Regions from separate parts of the Bradyrhizobium sp. WCU1 genome, predicted to be linked through region 2. Evidence: predicted binding sites of a transcription regulator. Region 2 holds the regulator's gene; the other holds the start of a gene.
The links. Region 2 encodes PhoB, which activates phosphate uptake and scavenging genes when phosphate is short. Its sites were predicted from a motif close to TGTCATNNANCTGTCAT; they were not measured.
Positions count from the first base shown of each region.

Region 1: a site for PhoB is predicted at 7,767-7,783, ahead of ACTUWL_RS24995 (glycerophosphodiester phosphodiesterase family protein). Genes of this name have one in related genera too.

Region 1 covers NZ_CM130280.1:5,410,026-5,422,004, reverse strand. The annotation lists gene ACTUWL_RS25030 (DUF4403 family protein) at 1-962, shown strand, start outside; gene ACTUWL_RS25025 (ABC transporter substrate-binding protein) at 1,129-2,343, shown strand; gene ACTUWL_RS25020 (hypothetical protein) at 2,455-2,607, opposite strand; gene ACTUWL_RS25015 (hypothetical protein) at 2,711-2,998, opposite strand; gene ACTUWL_RS25010 (HlyD family secretion protein) at 3,453-4,442, shown strand; gene ACTUWL_RS25005 (ABC transporter permease) at 4,439-6,769, shown strand; gene ACTUWL_RS25000 (HlyD family secretion protein) at 6,756-7,724, shown strand; gene ACTUWL_RS24995 (glycerophosphodiester phosphodiesterase family protein) at 7,876-9,264, shown strand; partial or broken gene ACTUWL_RS24990 (IS21 family transposase) at 9,310-9,600, shown strand; partial or broken gene istB (IS21-like element helper ATPase IstB) at 9,600-10,464, shown strand; gene ACTUWL_RS24980 (winged helix-turn-helix domain-containing protein) at 10,552-11,979, opposite strand, start outside.
Region 2 covers NZ_CM130280.1:4,251,673-4,263,651, forward strand. The annotation lists gene pstC (phosphate ABC transporter permease subunit PstC) at 1-625, shown strand, start outside; gene pstA (phosphate ABC transporter permease PstA) at 630-1,475, shown strand; gene pstB (phosphate ABC transporter ATP-binding protein PstB) at 1,472-2,290, shown strand; gene phoU (phosphate signaling complex protein PhoU) at 2,394-3,113, shown strand; gene phoB (phosphate regulon transcriptional regulator PhoB) at 3,174-3,884, shown strand; gene ACTUWL_RS19730 (GcrA family cell cycle regulator) at 4,013-4,525, opposite strand; gene ACTUWL_RS19735 (aspartate aminotransferase family protein) at 5,022-6,227, shown strand; gene argF (ornithine carbamoyltransferase) at 6,227-7,153, shown strand; gene ACTUWL_RS19745 (Hsp33 family molecular chaperone) at 7,343-8,347, shown strand; gene apaG (Co2+/Mg2+ efflux protein ApaG) at 8,367-8,765, opposite strand; gene ACTUWL_RS19755 (OpgC domain-containing protein) at 9,040-10,287, shown strand; gene ACTUWL_RS19760 (SGNH/GDSL hydrolase family protein) at 10,284-11,048, shown strand; gene ACTUWL_RS19765 (SGNH/GDSL hydrolase family protein) at 11,069-11,979, shown strand, end outside.

The sequences.
Region 1 (11,979 bases), 1.2 Mb from region 2:
CGGCCGCCGGCGTCCGCATCAGCGTGCCGGCCCAGGTCAAGCCGGTGATCGACAAGGCGGTCGCCGACCAGATTTCCGTGGTGGAGGCACGGTTGCGCAACGACCCGGTGTTCCAGAACAGCGCCCGCGCGCAATGGGCCAAAGCCTGCCGGTCGATCCCGCTGCAGGGCACCGGCGGCACCTCGTCGATGCCGCCGATGTGGCTCGAGCTGCGGCCGACCCGCGCGATCGCGGCCCAGCCCAAGGTCGATGCGTCGTCGGTGATCCTGACCATGGGAATCGAGGCCGAGACGCGGATCACCGAGGCACAGACGACCCCGAACTGCCCGTTCCCCGACAAGCTCTCCATCGTGCCGCCGATGTCGAGCCAGGTCGCGATCGGCCTGCCGGTCGACATGTCCTTCACGACGCTGACGCAGCTCGTCGAGGCGCAGCTGAAAGGCAAGACTTTCCCCGAGGACGGCTCCGGCCCGGTCGACGTCACCGTCAAGAGCGCGAGCATCGCCGCCTCCGGCGACCGGCTTCTGATCTCGCTGCTGGTGCACGCCAAGGAGAAGAAGAGCTTCTTCGGCCTCGGCGCCGAGGCGACCGTGCACATCTGGGGCCGGCCGCGGCTCGACCAGGCGGCGCAGACGCTGCGGCTCGCCGACGTCGAGCTGGCGGTCGAGTCCGAGGCTGCGTTCGGCCTGCTCGGCGCCGCCGCGCGCGCCGCGATCCCGCATCTGCAGCAGGCGCTCGCCGACCGGATGGTGGTCGACCTCAAGCCGTTCGCGAGCAACGCGCAGCGCAAGATCGCCGCCGCCATCGCCGACCTGCAGAAGAACGAGGAAGGCATCCGGGTCGATGCCGACGTCACCAGCATCCGCCTCGCCAGCATCGCTTTCGATTCGAAAACGCTCCGCGTGGTCGTGGAAACCGACGGCACCATCAAGGCCGCCGTCACCGCGCTACCGGCGCTGTAACTTGGCTCTCCCTCTCCCCGCTCTTTGCGGGGAGAGGTGAATGGCGCCCGCCGTGCCTCGCTCCCCCGCCGCATGCCCAAAAAGTCGCCTTTGCGACAGGTTGCCGCACCGGATAGAAGGTGCCCGTGGAAGCAATCTTCGACGAAAAACCAGGGAGAGAAACACGATGAAATCGCTCTTGGCCGCAGCGGCGGCCAGCCTCGCGCTTGCGGCCTCCGGCACCGCGGCCAACGCCCAGATCTCCGACGACGTCGTCAAGCTCGGCGTGCTCACCGACATGTCGAGCCTCTATGCGGACGCCACCGGCAAGGGCTCGGTCGCCGCCGTCGAGATGGCGGTCGCCGACTACGGCGGCAAGGTGAAGGGCAAGCCGATCCAGGTCGTCGTGGCCGATCATCAGAACAAGCCCGACGTCGGCGTCAGCATCGCGCGCAACTGGTACGACAACGACAAGGTCGATGCGATCCTCGACGTGCCGACCTCATCGGTCGCGCTGCCGATCTCGGCGCTGACGCGCGAGAAGAACAAGATCCACATCAACTCCGGCGGCGGCTCATCCGACATCACCGGCACCGCCTGCTCGCCCAACACCGTGCACTGGACCTACGACACCTACGCGCTGTCGAACGTCGCCGGCAAGGCGATGGTCAAGCGCGGCGAGGACACCTGGTTCTTCGTCACCGCCGACTACGCTTTCGGCATGGCGCTGCAGCGCGACGCTGCCAACGTCGTCAAGGAGACCGGCGGCAAGGTGCTCGGCGACGTGCGCCATCCGCTCAACTCGTCGGACTTCTCGTCCTTCCTGCTGCAGGCGCAGGCCTCCAAGGCCAAGGTCGTGGCGCTGGCCAATGCCGGCGGCGACACCACCACCGCGTTGAAGCAGGCCGCAGAGTTCGGCCTGGCCCAGGGCGGCCAGAAGCTGATCGCGCTGCTGATGGAGATCACCGATACCCACGCACTCGGCCTGAAGGCGACGCAGGGCCTGATCGTCACCGACGCCTTCTACTGGGACATGAACGACGAGACCCGCGCCTTCTCGAAGCGCTTCAATGAGAAGGTCGGCCACATGCCGACCATGATCCAGGCCGGCCTCTACTCGGCGACCATGCATTACCTGAAGGCGATCGAGGCCGTCGGCACCGACGAGGCGCCGAAGGTGATGGAGCAGATGCGCAAAACGCCGATCAACGACTTCTTCGCCAAGAACGGCCATATCCGCATCGACGGCCGCATGGTGCACGACATGTACCTGTTCGAGACCAAGAAGCCCGAGGAATCCAAGAACGAGTGGGACCTCTACAAGCTGATCGCCACCGTGCCCGGCGACGAAGCGTTCCGCCCGCTCGACAAGGGCGGCTGCCCGCTGGTGAAGTCGAACTGACGCACGCCGCGGCAAGCGGCCGGGTCCGCTGCAATGCGCGCCCGCCAAGAGCCAATGAAAACGCGCCCGGCCATACCGGGCGCGTTTTTCATTTCGGGCCGTCAGCCCGCGCTATTCGCCATTCGCACCTGGAATCATCCAGGTCGAATAGGTCTGCCAGACGCCATCGCCCAGATTGCGTTGATAGGCAATGAAGTCGGCATGGTCGCCGTGCACGAGTTCAAAGCGATAGAACCTCGAGAGGTCGTCGATCTGCTTGGTCATGGAACGTCTCCGTCATAAGGGAAAGTCCTGTATTTCGACGTAGTCGGCGCAAGCTTGCGATCAATAGGATGACAATCATCATTCAATCACAGATTCGAGAGCCTCAGCGCCGGGCACGATGCGAAATGCGGCGCGGCGCCTCAACGACGCCGATACCGCTTTCCAGCGCCTGGAGCCTCTGCAGCACCGCCGGCGGCTCGAGCACGAGCTTGGCGGCAGGCGTCGGCGCACCGTTGTTGAGCACGTCCCGATACGGATAGAGCGCCTGGAAGGCGGCTGGCTCGGAGATCGCGGCCTGGGCAGAGGCCGCCGTCGCCGCGATGGCCGACAGCGCCGCAGCCAGCGCGATGGTTTTCAACGTCCCGGCGAGATAGGAAATCCTGGTGGTCATGGTAACGCTCCTGATTTACATCGTACACGATTAATTCGCTCGCGCTTGATAAAGGGATGGCGCGGCCAGCCTTCAAGTATCCCGATTTAATCGGATGCGATTTATTCGGGTGCCAGGGCTTCAACTATCCGTGTGATCGGCGCGGCCATGCGCGGCCGGCAAGGCCGGTTTGTTCGCATCGCACCGCTCGCGCCGACGTCGCATCAACCGGCAGTGATCGCAATCGCTCTGGAACATTGAAACGTGATGGCAGCAGCGAATGCGCGCGCAGTTGAACCGGACAGATTCGAGCAAGATCGGACAAGCGGCCGAGGTTGGCAGGATTTAACATCCGCGCCATAGTGAATGACTATCCTGGTCATGAGCCAATGTGGGGTCAGCTATGGACGTGTCACCTTCTGGTAGCGAGAGCCAAAGCACGCCGCAGCCGCCACAAGCAACGCCCCAGGAGAATGTGCACGCCTCAACGCGCATGCCGGCGATCATCGTCGGCGTCGTTGCCGCCGTCATCGTCGCGCTGTCTGCCTATTATCTGCTGCGGCCCGAGCCGCTGCTGGTGCAGGGCGAGGTCGATGCGACGCGGCTCGACATCGCCGCGCGCGTCGACGGTCGCGTCAAGAACATCCCGGTCGAACGCGGACAGAACGTGACCGCGGGTGCCGTGCTGGTGCAGATCGACAACCCGGAAACGCTTGCCAAGCAGGACCAGATGCGAGCGGCAAAGGCCGTCGCCGATGCGCAGCTCGCCAATGTGCTGGTCGGCACGCGGGTCGAGACCATCGCCGCTCGCAAGGCCGAGATGGAGCGCGCCGAGGCCGCGCAGGTGCTGGCCCAGAAGACCTACGATCGCGCCAAGACGCTGACCGAGCAAGGCAACGCGCCGCAGGCTCGCCTCGACCAGACCACCGACGCATTGCACGAAGCCGAGCGCGGGCTCGATCAGGCGAAATCAGCCTATGAGCAGGCGGTCAACGGCTACACCAAGGAAGAACGCGCGATCGCGAAGGCAAACGTCGAGAAGGCTGAAGCTGATATCCAGAGCGTCCAATCGGTCATCGACCAGCTCGCAGTCTACGCGCCGGTTGCAGCGCAAGTCTATCAGCGCAACGTCGAGCCGGGCGAGTTCGTCTCCCCGGGCGTGCCGCTGGTGACGCTGATCAACCTGGCCGATCTGTGGATCCACTTCGATCTGCGCGAAGATCTGGTCAAGGGGCTGAAGGTCGGCGACAAGTTCGACGTCCGCATTCCGGCGCTCGATGACCGCCATGTCACGGTCGAGGTCAAGCTGATCGCGACCAAGGGCGAATATGCGAGTTGGCGCGCCACCCGCGCCACCGGCGATTTCGACTTGCGGACATTCTCGATCCGCGCCTATCCGGTGCAGCCGGTGCCCGAGTTGCGGCCCGGCATGAGCGCCTATCTCGACTGGCGGTCGCGCCAATGACGCTGGCGTCGAAGCCCGGATTCTGGCGGGTCGCACAGCGCGAGTGCCGGTGGCTGTTGCACGACCGCGTCGCACTGCTGCTGATCTTCGGCGTGCCGCTGTTTGCCTTCGCGGTGCTCACGACCGTGTTCAGCCAGCCGGTCATCCGCGGCCTCGGCGTCACGATCGTCGACACCGACAAGTCGGATACCTCGCGCGCGCTGACGCAACACGTGGCGGCGTCTCCGAGCCTGAAAATCGTCGACGATTCCGGCTCGCTCGCCACCGCCGTGCAGGACATCCGTTCCGGTAAGGCGATCTCGGCGATCTTCATCCCGCCGAACTTTGAACGCGACCTGAAGGCCGATCGCCGTCCGCAGGTGGTCGGCTTCTACAACCAGCAATTCCTGACCGCGGCCGGCATCGCCTCGTCGGGCCTCAACGATGCCCTGTCCGCCGCGGCGAACGCGGCAGCGCCGGCCAGCCGCGCCGCCCCAGCGCCGGCGTCGATCGGCACGCTATCAGCAGAGACCATCGCGCTGGTCAATCCGCAGAAGAACTACGCCCAGTTCCTGCTGCGCGCGCTGCTGCCGACCATCATCCATGTTGTGATCACGCTCGCCGCCGGCTACTCGGTCGGCTCCGAATTCCGCCGCCGCAACGGGCGGGAGTGGCTCGCAAGCGCAGGCGGCGATCCGGTCGCAGCGCTGGCCGGCAAGCTGGCGCCGCTGTTCTGCATCTTCGTCGTGATCATGCTGGCGGTGACCCTCGTGCTGGAGGGCGCACTGCAGATCCCGTTCAAGGGCGACATCCTGCTGATGATCGCCGCCGGCTCGCTGCTCATCATCGCCTATCTGTCGATCGGTGCGCTGTTGCAGCTCGCGGTCGGCGACCTCGCGACGGGGCTGGGACTCGCCGGCCTGGTCGCCTCCCCCGCCTTCGGCTATGCGGGCGTCGGCTTTCCGACCATCGGCATGAACACGTTTGCGCAGGTCTGGAGCGCGATACTGCCGCTGCGCTGGTACATGGCGGTGCTGATGGGACAGGCAGCGCGCGGGTTACCAGTCTCGGAATCCGCATTTCCCTTCGCTGCGCTCGCCGGGCTCACACTGCTGTTTGCCGGTCTTGCATGGCTGCGCATGGCGAGCCTGACGCGCAAGGGCTTCTTCGAAATGGCTCAGCCTGCCGAAGCGCCGGAGCGCGGCCCGACGCCGCCCGGCATCGGCGGCGCCTTCCTGGGGGAGTGGCGGCGCGTGCTCGGAACGCGCAGTGCGTTCACCTTGCTGTTCCTGGCTCCGCTGATCTACGGCATCTACTACCCGCAACCTTATCTGAACCAGATCCTGCGCAAGCTCCCGATCGCGGTCGTCGACAATGATCTCAGCGATCTCTCCCGCCAGGTCGTCGAGACGCTGGATGCCAGCGGGACATTGAGCGTGACGGTTCGCGCACGCACGCTGGCGGAGGCGCGGAGCGCGATCGATCGCGGCGAAGCGTTTGCCGCGGTGCAGATCCCGCCCGGCACCGAGCGCGACGTGCTGAAGGGCATCACGGCGCATATCCCGGTCTACGCCGACGCCACCTATCTGTTCATCTTCCGCTCGACCGCTGGCGCCGTCGCCACCGCGATCGGCACGCTGACATCCGAATTGGTGTCGCGCGGCGCCCGCGCCGACGGCAGCCTTGTCAAGGCCAAGCTGGCGAGCCTCAGCCCGGCCAACGTCCTGCTGCAACCGATCTTCAACCCGGTCGGCGGCTATGCGAGCTATATCGTGCCGGCGGCGTTCATCCTGATCCTGCAACAGACGCTGCTGATCGGCGCGGCGATGCTGACCGGCACGGCGCTGGCGAATTCCCGCAACACGGTCGCGGGCGTGTTCGGGCGCGGCGTGGCCCACCTGACGATCTATCTGCCGGCGCTCGCGCTCTATCTGATCGTGCTGCCGCGGATCTATGGTTTCTCGACGCTCGGGCATCTGCCGCAGATCTTCGCGCTGGCGAGCGTGTTCCTGCTGGCGACGAGCTTCCTGGGACAGGCGATCGGCGCCTGGTTCACGCGGCCGGAGAACGCCACCATCCTGCTGCTGGCGACCAGCCTGCCGCAATTCTTCACCGCCGGCTTCGCATGGCCGCGCGAGGCGATCCCCGCTGCGGCCACCGCGCTCGGCCGGCTGTTCCCGGCCGACTCCGCGATCGATGGCCTCGTGCGCATCAACCAACTCGGCGCCAGCATCTGGGAGGTCTCGCATGACTGGCTCAGGCTGTGGTGCCTCGCCGTGGGCTATTTCGCGCTCGCCGTGATCTCCGCGCTGGTGTTCAAGAGAGGACAGCAAGATGCCCAACGCTAGGCGCGTCGCCGTCATCGCGATCCCCCTTGCGCTCGTCGCAGGCACGCTGATCTATGCAAGCCGCGCGACGCCGACGCCCGCGATCGTCGGCGTGGTCCGCTCGACCGAGGTCAGGATCGAGCCGGAGGTGAACGGCCAGCTGGTGTCGATCGCGGTCGAGAAAGGCGCGCAGGTGCACGCCGGCGACGTCCTTGCCAGGCTCTCCGCCGTCGAGCTAACCGCGCAGGCGGATCAGGCGCGGGCAGCGCTCGCCGCCGCGGTCGCAAGCCGCAACAATGTCTATGCCGGCGTCCGCCGCGAGCAGGTCGATTCGCTGAAAGCGGCGATCTCCAAGGCCAACTCGCGCCTCGACTATGTCGAGACCCAGTTCAAGCGGATCAACACGCTGGCAGGCCAGAATTTCGAAACCCAGCAGGCGCTCGACCAGGCCGAGAATGACGTCGCCGCGGCGCGCGCTGGCGTGGCGGCGGCGCAGGCGAATTACGATGCCGCGGTGGCGGGGCCGACCAAGGAGGAGCGCGCCATCGCCGACGCGCAGGTGCAGGCCGCTGCGGCCGCCGTCGCGGTGCTCGAACGCCGGCTCGACAAGATGGTGCTGCGCGCGCCGGTCGATGGCGTGGTCAGCGTGATCGCTGCGGAACTGGGCGAGAACGTGCGTGCGGGTCAGCCGATCATGGCGGTCGCGGCGGCCGGCGGGCAATGGCTCTCGTTCAACGTGCGCGAGGACCATCTCGACGGTCTTGCGATCGGAAGCACCGTGAACGTCAACCGCAATGCCGGCGGCGGCGCGACCAAGGCCCTCGTCACCGAGTTGCGGCCGCTCGGCGTGTTCGCCACCTGGCAGGCCGAGCGCGTGATCGGCGATCACGACCGCAACACGCTGCGGCTGCGCCTCGACCCCGCCGGCGCCGCAGAAGGTCTCGAACCCGGCATGAGCGTCCGGATCGAACGCTGATACGCGGGACGCCGGCCCGTTGTCCGCCCGCGCCTGCCCAACAGTCATCGGACTGTCAGAAGATTGAGACAAGAAGATAGCCGCGTCGGCCCGGTTCGGCTCGGCCGTTGCGGCATCGCCCCGATGCCGCACAAGAGATGGAGACTTGGCCGTGAAGCACATTCGTTCGGGACGGAAACTACATTTTGCAGCGATGCTGCTCGGTGCGGCCGTCCTGCTGCCGTCGATGGCGTCGGCGCAGACCGGCCCGGCACCATCAGGCGCAAAGCCCTTCCTGACCGTCGACGGAAAGCTGCCGCTCGTCATCGGACATCGCGGCGTGCCGGGCCTGGTGCCGGAGGAGACCGAGGCCTCGTATGAGCTGGCCGCCGACCTCGGCACGGACTCGCTCGAAGAGGACCTGCACCTGACCAAGGATTGCGTGCTGGTGGCACGCCACAATCCATGGCTCGGCGACAACACCAACGTTGCCGAAGTGGCAAAGACCAACGCGGAGGTCGCCAAGCGCAAGCGCACGACGCCGGGCGTGCCCGTCAAGGTGAAATGGGCGCAAACGCCGACCAGCGGGCCGGCTGAGTATCCGAGCGACCTCGTCGATCCGGCCGATCCGAAGTCGGTGCTGAAGGCGCTGATCGTCGACGGCGACGATCACACCAACGATTGGTCGATCACCGATTTCACCATGGCCGAGCTGAGGCAGTGGATCGCCGGCACCACCTATGATGCGGCCAACGAACGGCCGAAGCTGTTCAACGGCAAATTCCCGATCATCAGCTTCCAGGACATCATCGACATCGCCAGGGCCAAGAGCAAGGCGACGGGGCGCACGATCTCGGTCTATCCGGAAACCAAGAATCCGACCTGGAACAACGCGCAGGCGATCGCCAACGGCTGCGGCGCGCCCGGCAGCCATCCGCTCGAGGATGCCCTGATCAAGATCATCAAGGAGAACGGCCTCAATGCGAAGGACGCGCCGATCATCGTGCAGAGCTTCGAGCCCGGCAGCCTGAAATACATGCGCAGCCACGGACTGGAAACGCGGCAGGTCCAGCTGATCGACGGCAACGGCGTCGACTTCAAGACCGGCAAGGTGCTGCTCAACAACATCGCCAATTCCCGTCCCTATGACTGGACGGTTGCCGGGGACAGCCGCACCTTCGATGCGATGCTGACGCCGGAAGGCCTCGCCGAGATCAAGACCTATGCCGACGGCATCGGCCCGTGGAAGGCCTATATCGTGCCGTACAAGATCTCGCCGTGGAAGGACAGCAATGCCGACGGCACGCCCTACAAGGGCTCGACGGCAGACGCATCGACGCAGGACGCCACCAGCGTCATCGCCGACGCGCACAAGCTCGGCCTGTTCGTCCACGTCTTCACGTTCCGGAACGAGAAGAAGTACCTGGCGGCCGACTATCGCAACGATCCGAGCCTCGAGTACCTGAAGTTCTTCCGTCTCGGCGTGGATGGCGTCTTCACGGACTTCACCCACACCGGTATCGCCGCCCGCGCGGCCTACTTGCGTGAACTGGGCTGGTGAGACCGGCACCAGACGCGGATTTCATGCAACTGGCGACAAAATGCGCCCGGCATCGCCGGGCGGATTCGGCGCCGGCTTGCCAGCATCGACGATGGCAGTCGGCAGATGGTCGACATCCTCAACGCGGTGCTGACCGACGGTCTGCCGGCGGTGGAAGCCGCCTGTGCCGAAGCACTCGGCCACGGCGTCCACTCTGACGACGTCGTGCTCAACATCCTGGCCAGGCAACGCGAACCCGCTCCACCGGCAAACATCATGACGCCGGCTGCGCTAACGCTCCGCCATGCGCCGATCGCCGATTGTGCCCGTTACGACAACCTCCGGAAGACCAACTGATGGAACGAACTCAAATCTTCGACCTCATGGGCGAGCTCAAGCTCTACGGCATGAAGGCCGCCTTCGACGAGATCATGGCAACCGCCATCAAGCGACAGCATGAACCTCAGCGCATCGTCGGTGACCTGCTCAACGCCGAGATCAACGAGAAGCAGGCCCGGTCGATCAAGTACCAGCTCACCATTGCAAAGTTGCCGCTCGCCAAGGATATCGCCGACTTCCAGTTCGACTGGCACACCGATCAACCAGACGCTCGTCAACGACCTTGCTAGCGGCGGCTTCATCGCTCAGCAGCGCAACGTCGTGCTCGTTGGCGGTACTGGCACGGGCAAGACCCATCTGGCCATCGCAATCGCCAGAAGTTGCATCCGATCCGGCGCCCGTGGCCGCTTCTACAATGTGGTCGACCTCATCAACCGCCTCGAGACCGAGACCCGCAACGGACGGCAGGGCCGGCTTGCTGAGCATCTCACCCGGATGGACTTTATCGTCCTGGACGAACCTGGATATCTTCCCTTTGCCCAGTCGGGTGGCCAGCTTCTCTTCCATCTCATCAGCCGGCTATATGAGCGCGCCTCCGTCATCGTCACCACCAATCTCGCCTTCGGCGAATGGCCGAGCGTGTTCGGCGATGCCAAGATGACCACCGCGCTGCTCGACCGGCTGACCCACCACTGCGACATCGTCGAGACCGGAAACGACAGTTGGCGATTCAACAGCCGAGACGACGATCACATCACCCGCGCTCGTCTCGCCTCCGCTCTCCCGGCCAGCTCCGACGAGACGAGCGCTACCAGCAAACCACGCCGTGCAAAGGGGGCAAAATTGGACGCCGATGAGGGGGCAGATTTGGACGCCGGTTGACAAGGCGTTCGCTGCGGAGTGAGCGACAAACGCATTAAAACACTCGGATTTGCAGCGCCACTCGATCGGCGCCACTCTTGCGAGGCGTCAGTTCTCGGGTAGCCCGGCGGCGACCATAAGGCTTATCAGTCGATCGGTGGCCTTGAGATAAACCGGGCTGGTATTCTTGGTGGGAGGCGGCGCGGTACGCGCCGTCGAGCCCGGCCTCAGTTCCAGCGCCTTTGCCATGGCTGCACGCGCCTCGGCGGTCTGACCCAATTGCTGATAAGCCGCGGCCAGCAGCATATGAGTGCGTCCGCTCGCCGGGGTGATCGCGATCGACCGTTGCAGCCAGGGCAATGCATCCGCAGGACGGTCCAAGAGCAGACAGGTCCAACCCACCCCGATCGCCCAGGTCCAGCGCGCGACCTGAGGCGTATCGAACCGGTCCGCCTGCTCAAACGTCGCGAGCGCGTCATTGAAACGGCCGAGAAAGACCTGGGCGAGCCCCATCAGATAGAGTGCGATCCCGTCCCATGGATCGAGAGCGAGCACTCTGTCGCACACCACCAGGCTTTCGACGAAGCTATTGGTTGCCGACAAAAACCGGCACTGGGTCTGGAGCACCGGAATATAGTCGGGCCGCGTGCGCAACGCGTGCTCCATGATCGCGCCGATCCGAACCTCCGTCGGTTCGCGCTCTGCGGCAGGAAACCAGGCCATCTGAATTCCGCGCAGTTGGAATGCCGCGAGCGCAACTTGCAGATCGACATTGCCGGCATCGGCGGCAAGAGCATTTTCAAGCATCGCCAGCGCTGCGTGATAGCGCTCCAGCGTGGTGCGGTTGATCGCGGCCGTCGCCTGGTCGATAGCGGCCTTGGCGCTGCCAGAGGGCAAGCCATCGGCCGAGCGATTGCCTGACCTCAAAAGCGCGTTGATGCTCAGTGCGAGCGGGTAGCCCGTGCCGGCTACGAGGCGGGTCTGCTGGAGTTGCATGTCGTCGCCGGCGAGAGCGACCGAAAGCGCCGTCGTCCATCTCACCGTGCCGGTGGACGATTCGGTCAGGCGCGCGCGCAAATTCCAAGCCGATTCGGTTTTTTCGAGATCGCCGTTGACGACGAAATCGGCGCCTTGAACAACGCCCGGCGCCGTCATCACGCGGATCGTCTCGATTTTCGCCAGACCGTCCGCCAGTTCACGGATTACACCGCTCGCCATCCGGGCGGTTTCCGGGTCGTTGCTCACGGTTGTCATGGGGATCACGGCCATGGTTGCCGGAGAGCCAGCGAAGAAACGCGGGAGCAGGGTCGTGGCCGCCGCCAAAGCCGACACGCCGCCCCCCATGGCCACGAGGGCGGCGCGGCGGCTCATCCTGAACCCAGGCCGGCTTTCGGCTGGTTCGCTTATGGTTTCCGGGGCGACGGCGTCGGCGTCCGGGAGCGGCTTTGCAGGAATGTCGGCGGCGTCCGGCGGACCGGACACATCGGCCTCCAGCAGATAGCCTCGGCCGGAAACGGCTCGGATCAACTGACGCTT
Region 2 (11,979 bases):
CCGCCCGATCGGCATCGCGATCGAGCTGCTCGCCGGCATCCCCTCGATCATCTACGGCATGTGGGGCTTCTTCGTGCTGGGCCCGTTCCTGGCCAACACGTTCCAGCCGTTCATGATCAGGCTGTTCGAGGGCGTCCCGGTGCTCGGCGCGGTGTTCGCCGGCCCGCCGTCCTATCTCAGCCTGTTCAATGCGGCGCTGATCCTCGCCATCATGGTGCTGCCCTTCATCACCGCGATCTCGGTTGACGTGTTCAAGACCGTGCCGCCGGTGCTGAAGGAAGCCGCCTACGGCATGGGCTGCACCACCTGGGAAGTCGTCCGCAGCGTAGTGATCCCCTACACCCGCGTCGGCGTGATCGGCGGCATCATGCTGGCGCTCGGCCGCGCCCTCGGCGAGACCATGGCGGTGACCTTCATCATCGGCAACTCGTTCCGCATCTCGTCGTCGATCTTCGCGCCGGGCACCACGATCTCGGCGGCGATCGCTAGCGAATTCGCCGAGAGCGACGGCCTGCACCAGTCCGGCCTGATCCTGCTCGGCCTCTTGCTGTTCGTGCTGACCTTCTTCGTGCTCGCCGGTGCGCGGCTGATGCTGATGCGGCTTGAAACGAAAGCGGGGAAGTAGCGCCATGAACCCGATCTACAAATCCCGCCGCCGCAGCGACATCGTCATCCGTGCACTTTGCGTCGGCGCGGCGCTGTTCGGCGTCACCTGGCTGGCGCTGATCCTGATCACGCTGGTCTACAACGGCCTTGCTGGCCTCAGCGTGCAGCTATTCACCCAGAACACGCCGCCGCCGGGCTCGACCGATGGCGGTCTGCTCAACGCCATCGTCGGTTCGGTGATCATGACCGTGATCGGCGTCGGGATCGGCGCGCCGCTCGGCCTGTTCGCCGGCACCTACCTCGCCGAGTACGGCAAGCACGACAAGCTGACCTCGGTGATCCGCTTCATCAACGACATCCTGCTCAGTGCGCCCTCGATCATCATCGGCCTGTTCATCTATGGCGCGGTCGTGGTGCCGATGCGCGGCTTCTCGGCGATCGCAGGCGCGCTGGCGCTCGCCGTGATCGTGATCCCGGTCGTGCTGCGCACCACCGAGGACATGCTGCTGCTGGTGCCCAATCCGCTGCGCGAGGCGGCCTCCGCGCTCGGCCTGCCGCGTTCGCTGGTGATCAAGCGGATCGCTTACCGTGCGGCCCGGTCGGGTCTGATCACCGGCGTGCTGCTGGCGACCGCACGCGTCGCCGGCGAAACCGCGCCGCTGCTGTTCACCGCGCTGTCGAACCAGTTCTTCAGTCTGGATCTGACCAAGACGATGGCCAACCTGCCGGTGACCATCAACAACTTCGTGCAGAGCCCCTACGCCTACTGGAAAGAGCTGGCGTGGAGCGGTGCACTGCTGATCACATTCACCGTGCTCGCGCTGAATATCGGCGCGCGTATCCTTGGTGCCGAAAGGGCCGCAAAATGACCGAGCTTTCCGTCTCCACGACCGCCGCGGGCCACGTTCCCCAGGTTCCGCTTCCGGAAGCGCCGCCGAAAGTCACGGTGCGCAACCTCAACTTCTATTACGGCGAGCACCACGCGCTGAAGAACATCAACCTGACGCTCGGCACCAACCGCGTCACGGCGTTCATCGGCCCGTCGGGCTGCGGCAAGTCGACCCTGCTGCGCATCTTCAACCGGATGTATGACCTGTATCCGGGCCAGCGCGCGGTCGGCCAGTTGATGCTGGACCAGACCAACATTCTCGATCCCAAGCTCGACCTCAATCTGCTGCGTGCGCGGGTCGGCATGGTGTTCCAGAAGCCGACGCCGTTCCCGATGACGATCTACGAGAACATCGCCTTCGGCATTCGCCTCTATGAGAAGATCTCGAAGTCCGAGATGGACGATCGGGTCGAGAAGGCGCTGCGCGGCGGTGCGCTGTGGAACGAGGTCAAGGACAAGCTGAACGCCTCCGGCCTGTCGCTCTCCGGCGGCCAGCAGCAGCGGTTGTGCATCGCGCGCACCGTCGCGGTGCGCCCCGAAGTGATCCTGTTCGACGAGCCCTGCTCGGCGCTCGATCCGATCTCGACCGCCAAGGTCGAGGAGCTGATCCAGGAGCTCTCCGAGGACTACACGATCGCGATCGTGACCCACAACATGCAGCAGGCGGCGCGCGTCTCCGACAAGACCGCCTTCATGTATCTCGGCGAACTGATCGAGTTTGACGACACCAACAAGATCTTCACCTCACCGAGTGATCGACGCACCCAGGACTACATCACCGGCCGGTTCGGTTAGAGCATGATCCGGAAAAGTGGCAACCGGTTTTCCGATCGGATCATGCTGAAATATGGACACGAGATCATGGTCCCCAAGGGATCATGATCGAGGGAGACAAGCGATGGCTTCTGAACATACCGCCAAGGCATTCGACAGCGACCTGCAGGAGTTGACCCGCCTGGTCGCCGAGATGGGCGGCCTCGTCGAGCGGATGATCACCGAGTCGGTCGACGCGCTGATCCGCCGCGACGTCGCGCTCGGCAAGCGCGTGGTCGCCGCCGACATCGAGATCGACAATCTGCAGCGCGTCATCGAAGAGCGCGCGGTGCTGACGATCGCGCGCCGCCAGCCGATGGCGATCGACCTGCGCGAGATCGTCAGCGCGATGCGCGTGGCCACCGATCTCGAGCGGATCGGCGACCTTGCCAAGAACATGGGCAAGCGTGTCGCGGCGCTGGAAAGCGACTTCCAGCCGCTGAAGCTGATCCGCGGCCTCGAGCACATGACCGACCTCGTGCTGTCGCAGGTCAAGTCTGTGCTCGACGCCTATGCCGCGCACGACCTGCCGGCGGCGATGAACGTCTGGAAGGGCGACGAGGAGGTCGACGCGATCTGCACCTCGCTGTTCCGCGAGCTGCTCACCTACATGATGGAGGATCCGCGCAACATCTCATTCTGTATCCATCTGATGTTCTGCGCCAAGAACATCGAGCGGATCGGCGATCACGCCACCAATATCGCCGAGACGGTGTTCTACATGATCGAAGGCCAGCAGATCACCGACAAGCGCCCGAAGGGCGACATGACCAACTTTGCCACCACGGTGCCGGGTAACACGTAGTCGACGGCGTTTCGGTTTGCGTCAGGGCAACGGATCACCACAGAGAAAGAACTTAGACCGATGAGCGCACGCATTCTGGTAGTCGAAGACGAGGAAGCGCTGACGACACTGTTGCGCTACAACCTCGATGCCGAAGGCTACGATGTCGAAACGGTGGGGCGCGGCGACGATGCCGACACCCGGCTGAAGGAGCGCGTTCCCGACCTCGTGGTGCTGGACTGGATGCTGCCGGGCCTGTCCGGCATCGAGCTGTGCCGACGGTTGCGGGCGCGGCCCGAGACCAAGCAGCTTCCGATCATCATGCTGACCGCGCGCGGCGAGGAGAGCGAGCGGGTGCGCGGGCTGGCCACCGGCGCCGACGATTACATCGTCAAGCCGTTCTCGGTGCCGGAATTGCTGGCACGGGTGAAGGGCCTGTTGCGCCGCGCGAGCCCGGAGCGGCTTGCGACCGTGCTGACCTATGGTGACATCGAGCTCGACCGCGAGAAGCGCCGCGTGGCGCGTTCGGGGCGCCCGATCGATCTCGGGCCGACCGAATATCGCCTGCTTGAATTCTTCCTCGAGCATCCCGGCCGCGTATTCAGCCGCGAGCAGCTGCTCGACAGCGTCTGGGGCCGCGACATCTACATCGATGAGCGCACCGTCGACGTGCATATCGGCCGCCTGCGCAAGCTGCTCAATCCGGGCCGCGAGCAGGATCCGATCCGCACCGTGCGCGGCGCCGGCTATGCGCTCGACGACCGCTTCGCGAAAGCCGAGCCGCAGCCGTAACGGCTTGGTCGCGATCACAGGCCACAACACGGCGTCGTCCTGTTGGCTCCATGACGAGCTGCGCACCACAAAAAAATCCCCGCTTTCGCGGGGATTTGTTTTGAAGTCTTCCGTCGTTTCCCGAGTGCTTACTTGATCTGTGGCTTCGCCGATGGCCGGCGGCGATCGGCGGCGGGCTGGTAGGCGACGCGCGAGTGATGTGCGCAATAGGGCAGGCCGGCGAGCGCCTTGCCGCCGCAGAAGAAGAATTCCGGGCTCGAGGGATCGCCGACCGGCCAATGGCAGGTCGCCTCGTTGAGCTCGAGCAGCGACAGCCGCTGGCTCATCGGCACCACGTTGTCGAAGGAGATCGGATCGGGCTCCATCTCGACCTCGAAGGCGTGTGCGAGCGCGGTGTTGCCGCGCGAAACCGGGCGCGCCACCCGCATCATGTGCTGGGCGGGACGGGCCTTGCGCTGCCGCGGCGCGGCGGTCGAGGGGGCCTTGGCGCGGCCGGAGAGGCCGAGCCGATGCACTTTGCCGATCACGGCGTTTCGCGTCACATTGCCAAGTTCCGCTGCGATCTGGCTGGCCGAAAGGCCAGACTCCCAGAGCTTCTTCAGCTGCTCGACGCGATCGTCGGACCAGGTCAATACCGTCATCGCATTCTTCCTTTCGCATGGCGCCGGCCAGTCATTGGAGCGGCGCTGCGAGCCAAATCTGGACAAATATCCCTGCGGCCAGAATCCCTTAGCCCTCGCCGGACACGATGTTGCGCCCGAACGTTTACGTGAGACACGAAGGCTACTTAGAGGGTCCAGTACTGCCGCACGAGATGTCGTACCCGACAGGCCAAACGCTACAATATGGCGTGACTCTGGCGCAAGAGTCCGCGGTCGTGCGTCCACATGTTCCCACAAAGTTAAGCATTGCTATGAGGCTTTTCCACTGCACCGGAATGCTCCGGATTGCGCTGGTTTGGCATTGCAGGACGGCCGGCAAAGGGCGGCTCCTGGCGATTGACACCGACCGGCCGCAGCATAGAATGACCCCACGTGCCGCCCGCAAAGGCGGCCGTTTTGTTTTCCGAAGCTGGCCGTTGCTGCGCTGGCGTCAATGCGCGCGGCAATTGTCGGCCCCAAACCGGCAGTGAACGCCATGACCAACAGCGCCCCGTCGCATCTGCTCCCCGTCTTCGCCAGGGTCGATCTCGGCTTCGAGCGCGGTGAGGGCGCCTGGCTGATCGCAACCAACGGCGACCGCTATCTCGATTTCACCTCGGGCGTCGCGGTGAACGCGCTCGGGCACGCGCATCCGCATCTGGTCAAGGCGCTGCAGGAACAGGCGACCAAGCTGTGGCACATGTCGAACCTGTTCAAGAGCCCCGACGGCGAGGTGCTCGCCGCGCGGCTGTGCGAGCAGAGCTTTGCCGACTTCGTATTCTTCTGCAATTCCGGCGCTGAGGCGATGGAGGGCGTGATCAAGCTGGTCCGCCATCATCACTTCTCCAAGGGCCATGGCGAGCGCTACCGCATCATCACCTTCGAGGGCGCGTTCCATGGCCGCACGCTGGGCACGCTGGCCGCGACCGGCTCGGCGAAATATCTCGAGGGCTTCGGTCCGCCGATGGACGGCTTCGACCAGGTGCCGCATGGCGACATCGAGGCGGTGAAGAAGGCGATCGGTCCGCACACCGCCGGCATCCTGATCGAACCGGTGCAGGGCGAGGGCGGCGTGCGCGGCGCGCCGCAGGCGTTCTTCAAGGCATTGCGCGCGCTGTGCGACGAGCACGGCCTGTTGCTCGCCTTCGACGAGGTGCAGACCGGCATGGGCCGCACCGGCGAGCTGTTCGCTTACAAGCGCACCGGCGTGACGCCCGATGTGATGTCGCTGGCCAAGGCGCTCGGCGGTGGATTCCCGATCGGCGCGGTGCTGGCGACCGCGCAGGCCGCGGCCGGCATGGCGCCGGGCTCGCATGGCTCGACCTTCGGCGGCAATCCGCTCGCGGTTGCCGCCGCCAATGCCGTGCTCGACGTCGTGCTCAAGCCCGGCTTCTTCGAGCACGTGCAGAAGATGTCGCTGTTGCTCAAGCAGAAGCTCGCCTCCGTGGTGGACCGCTATCCCGGCGTGCTGTCGGAGGTGCGCGGCGAGGGCTTGCTGATAGGCGTCAAGGCCGTGGTGCCGTCCGGCGATCTGATCACCGCGCTGCGCAACGAGAAGCTGCTCACCGTCGGCGCCGGCGACAATGTGGTGCGGTTCCTCGCGCCCTTGATCGTGACCGAAGCCGAGATCGACCAGTCGATCGCCTCGCTCGAGCGCGCCTGCGCGACATTGTCGCCGGCGCAGCCGAGGAAGGCCGGATAATGAGCAAGCCGGTCCGTCATTTCCTCGACATCAACGAGCTGCCGCTCGGCGAGCTGCGCAACATGCTGTCGGCCGGCGCCGCCATGAAGGCGAAGCTGAAGGCGCATGAGAAGGGCAGGAAGCCGCTCGAAGGCAAGACGCTGGCGATGATCTTCGAGCGCCCGTCGACCCGCACCAGGGTGTCGTTCGACGTCGGCATGCGCCAGCTCGGCGGTGAATCCATCATGCTGACCGGCGCCGAGATGCAGCTCGGCCGCGGCGAGACCATCGCCGACACCGCGCGCGTGCTGTCGCGCTATGTCGATGCGATCATGATCCGCATCCTCAACCACGACGCGCTGCTCGAACTCGCCGCGCATGCCACCGTCCCCGTCATCAACGGCCTGACCCGGCGCTCGCATCCCTGCCAGGTGATGGCCGACCTCATGACCTATGAGGAAAATCGCGGCTCGATCGCGGGCAAGACCGTGGCGTGGACCGGCGACGACAACAACGTGCTGGCGTCCTGGGCGCACGCCGCCGAGCGGTTCAAGTTCCAGCTCAATATCGCGACGCCTCCGGAGCTGTCGCCGAAGAAGCCGATGCGCGACTGGATCAAGGCGACCGGCGCGCCTATCGTGCTCGGCACCGACCCGGAAGCCGCCGTGCGTGGCGCCGATTGCGTCGTCACCGACACCTGGGTGTCGATGGGCGACAAGGAGGGCGAGCGCCGCCACAACGTGCTGCAGCCCTATCAGGTCAATGCCAAGCTGATGTCGCTCGCCAAGCCGGACGCGCTGTTCATGCACTGCCTGCCCGCGCATCGCGGCGAGGAGGTCACCGACGAGGTGATCGACGGGCCGCAATCCGTGGTGTTCGACGAGGCGGAAAACCGCCTGCATGCGCAGAAGGGCATTCTGGCCTGGTGCTTTAACGAAGTCGCGTAAGCGCCGCTTCAACGCTGTCGTCCCGGCGAAAGCCGGGACCCATAAGCCGCGGCCCGTGGAAAGGGCACAAGGGGAGACGCCTTGTGTCGTAACAGAACTCTGTGGTTGGGTCCCGGCCTTCGCCGGGACGACGTTCCCTCGTTGAGTGAACCCCTTTATTTCACGGTCCGAGACCCCAGATAGAGCGCCATGGTTTCACAATCCCCCGACATCAAAATCACGACCGAGGCGCCGGTTCGCGCGCCGTCTTCGGTTCCTGTCGACGATGCCGTGCTGGCCTTCGAGGTCGGCGCGCTGGATTTGCGCGGCCGGTTGACCCGGCTCGGCCCCGCGCTCGACGAGATCCTGCACAAGCACGATTATCCGCCGGCAGTCGGCAAGCTGCTCGGCGAGGCCATCGTGCTGACCACGCTGCTCGGCTCGTCGGTCAAGTTCGAGGGGCGCTTCATCCTGCAGACCCGGACCGAAGGCCCGGTGTCGCTGCTGATCGTCGATTTCCAGGCGCCCGACCGGCTGCGTGCCTATGCCCGTTACGACGCGGCGCAGCTCAAGCCGGGGCAGACCTCGGGCGAACTGCTCGGCAAGGGTCACCTTGCGATGACGATCGACCAGGGCTCCAACACCAGCCGCTACCAGGGCCTGGTCGCGCTCGATGGCGGCGGCCTCGAAGAGGCGGCGCACGAATATTTCCTGCGCTCGGAGCAGATTCCGACACGGGTCCGGCTGGCGGTCGGCGAGGAGATGCGCGGCGGCGAGGGCGGCAAGCTGCACTGGCGCGCCGGCGGCATCCTGCTGCAGTTCCTGCCCAAGGCGCCGGAGCGCGCCAAGCAGGCCGATCTGCACCCCGGCGATGCGCCCGATGGTACGGTCACGCACAGCGTGCCGGACGACGATGCCTGGGTCGAGGGACAGTCGCTGATCTCGACCGTCGAGGATGTCGAGCTGATCGATCCCGATCTGTCCGGCGAGCGGCTGTTGTACCGCCTGTTCCACGAACGCGGCGTCCGCGTCTTCAACCCGCAACCGCTGCGCGCACAGTGCTCGTGCTCGCGCGATGCGGTGTCGTCGATGTTGAAGAGTTTTGCGCCGAACGATCGCGCCGAGATGGTCAAGGACGGTAAGGTCGTCGTGACCTGCGAGTTCTGCTCGTCGGTCTACGAGTTCACGCCGCAGGAAGCCGGCGTGGAGCAATAGCGGCGTGCGCGGAAGCGCATCAATTCAACACCCGCTTCCCGTCCGGGCTCGGGCTGTCCAGCGAGAAGGTCGGCACGTCGATCTCAAAACGCTCGCCGGCTTCGGTGACCATCTGATAGCTGCCGGCCATGAAGCCGGAGGCGGTCGGCAGCGGCACGCCGGAGGTGTATTCGAAGCGTTCGCCGGGCGCGAGCACCGGCTGTTCGCCGACCACGCCCTCGCCACGCACCTCCTGGCGGCGGCCGGTGGCATCGGTGATGATCCAGTGCCGCGTCCGCAGCTGCACCGTTTCCGGACCCGAATTGACGATCACGATCTTGTAGGACCAGAAATATTCGCGCCGGTCGACCGACGAGCGCTCCGGCATGAAGTTCGGCTCGACGGTGACTTCGATCTGGCGGGTAACGGCGCGGTACATGCGGCTCAATCCGATGGTCTTGGCCGTGATCCACTTTCGGCCGGATCACACTCAATCAGGACGCCATCATAGCCAATTGGTCAGCCGGAACCAATCGCCTGCCGGGCTGTGAAAACCCGGCCCCCGGGGACAGTCTGTTCATCGCGCTTTCAACATAGTTCCGCTCTAAAGCGCGGCCGCATGTCGCCGCACTCTGCGCTTTGTCCGCAAGTCGCGGACCGATATTATGTTTTCAGCTGGGCATGCGGAGCGTCCGCAGCCGACACGGTGTTTGATGAGCTCGATTGCCGATCCCATAGCCGGCTCGCCGGTGGCTGAGGCCAAAGCCGAGGCGAAGGTGGCGGCGGCCGCGCCCGCGATCACACTGCCGGCGACCGGCGAGCGCGAGCTCAGGCTCGATCTGTTCCGGGGGCTCGCGCTGTGGCTGATCTTCATCGATCACCTGCCGACCAATCTTTTGACCTGGCTGACGCTCCGCAATTACGGCTTCTCCGACGCCACCGAGATCTTCATCTTCATCTCCGGCTACACCGCAGCCTTCGTCTACGGCCGCGCGATGCTGGAGGGCGGCTTCGTGATCGCGACCGCGCGCATCCTGCGCCGGGTCTGGCAGATCTATGTCGCGCACGTCTTCCTGTTCACGATCTTCCTCGCCGAGATCTCCTATGTCGCGACCTCGTTCGAGAACCCGCTGTACAGCGAGGAAATGGGGATCATGGACTTCCTCAAGCAGCCCGACGTCACCATCGTGCAGGCGCTGCTGCTGCGCTTCCGTCCCGTCAACATGGACGTGCTGCCGCTCTATATCGTGCTGATGCTGTTCCTGCCGCTGATCCTGTGGCTGATGAAGTGGAAGCCCGACGTCACGCTCGGCCTGTCGGTCCTGCTCTACGCGCTGACCTGGCAGTTCGATCTGTATCTGTCGGCCTATCCGAACGGCTTCTGGGCGTTCAATCCGTTCGCCTGGCAATTGTTGTTCGTGTTCGGCGCCTGGTGCGCACTCGGCGGCGCGCGGCGGATGTCGCGCATCCTGTCGTCGAACATCACGATGTGGATCTGCATCGTCTATCTGGTCGCCGCGTTCTTCGTGACCCTGACCTGGTACGTGCCGCAGCTCGGCCACATCATGCCGAAGGTCATCGAGCAATGGATGTATCCGATCAACAAGACCGACCTGGACGTGTTGCGGTTTGCGCATTTCCTGGCGCTCGCCGCCCTCACCGTGCGCTTCCTGCCCCGGGATTGGCCGGGCTTGAAATCGCGGTGGCTGCGACCATTGATCCTGTGTGGCCAGCATTCGCTTGAGATATTCTGTCTCGGGGTCTTCCTCGCCTTTGCCGGTCATTTCGTGCTTGCCGAGGTCTCTGGCGGTGCCGCACTGCACGCCCTGATCAGCGTGTGCGGCATCCTCATCATGTGCGGCATGGCGTGGATTATTTCGTGGTACAAGCACTCCGCCGACAAAGGCGCCTCGAAAAAAGGTGCGGTCGGCAACGCCGATCTGGCGGGAGGGGGAGCATGAAGTCCGCACGGACGATGCTGGGCCTGCTGCTGCTGGCCGCCAGTTTGGCGGCAGCGCCCGCGCGCGCCGGCGACAATCCCGAGCCTGCGCCGCCGCCGCCCTGCGACGTGCCCGCCTATCTGCTGTCGAGCGAGAGCTCGCTGCCGAAGGTCACCGATGCGGTGAAGGCCAACCAGCCGCTCAACGTGCTGGTGGTGGGCAGCCGCTCCTCGACCATCCAGGGCAACGAGGCGAGTGCCTATCCGGCCAAGCTGCAGGCGGCGCTGAAGGAGGCATTTCCGCAGGCAAATATCGATCTATCCGTAGAATTACAGGGAAAAAGCACCGCGGAAGAGACCGCGGGAACCCTTGTTAAGCTTGTCGAAGCAAAAAAGCCTACTTTGGTTATCTGGCAGACCGGCACGGTCGATGCTATGCGAGCGGTCGATCCCGACGATTTCCGGACCGCCATCAACGACGGCGTTGTTGCGTTACGGGGCGCTGGGACAGACGTGGTGCTGGTCAATCTGCAATACAGCCCGCGCACGGAGACGATGATCTCTGCGCCGCCATATCTCGACAATATCAAGGTGGTGGCGCAGCAGCACGACGTTCCGCTGTTCGACCGGTTCTCGATTATGAAGCAGTGGAGCGACGCCGGATATTTTGACCTGTTCAGCACCTCGCATGGTGTCGACCTGGCCAAGAAGGTTCACGCCTGTCTCGGCCGCGCACTGGCGAAATTCGTGATCGATGCGGCCCATCTGGGCCCGGTGCAGTAGAATTAGAGGAAGCAGAGTTGATGCGTTTTGCGTTCCCTTTTCGCTCTCATGCAGGGCGGAGCCTGCGCGCCGTAGCGGCGCTCTTGCTGCTCGCGCCGTTGTCGGTCGCGCCGTCGCGCGCCCAGACCGGCCAGGCCGACCAGCATGCGGCATTGTCATCGGGTGCCGCGACAAGATCCGACGCCGCACGGCCTGATGTCGGCAAGCCCGCCGCGATGGCGGTCGACGCCGCCAGCCCGCAGCAGCCCGGCATCGCCTCCCAGGCGCTCGACAAGGTCAAGCAGGTCGCCAGATCCGCCGGCGACATCTTCCACCGCGTGCCCTGCCATCAGCCGACCGGCGTGCCCAACACCACCGGCTCGCTACCGCATGTCGCGGCCAAGCTTGCCGCCGGCAAGCCGGTCGTCATCATCGCGTTCGGCTCGTCCTCGACCCAGGGCTACGGATCGTCGGCGCCGGAATTCACCTATCCGAGCCGGCTCGCTGCGCAACTGCGCCGGCAATATCCCTCGGCCGACATCACCGTGCTCAACCGCGGCAAGGGCGGCGAGGACGCGCCGGAGATGATGAAGCGGCTGCAGACCGAAGTGATCGACATGCATCCCGACATGGTGATCTGGCAGGTCGGTACCAATGCGGTGCTGCGCAACCTCGATCCGAGCGAGACCGCCAAGCAGGTCGAGGACGGCGTGGCGCGCATCCAGGCCGACGGCGCCGATCTCGTGCTGGTCGATCCGCAATATTCGCCGCGCGTCACCGAGCGTCCGGAAAGCGCCCGCGGCATGGTGAAGCTGCTCGGCCGCATCGCCGCGCTGCGCCATGTCGGCATCTTCCCGCGCTTCGAGGTGATGCGCGACTGGCACGAGCGGCAGGCGATCCCGATCAACGATTTCGTCATCGACGACGGCCTGCACATGAACGATTGGGGCTA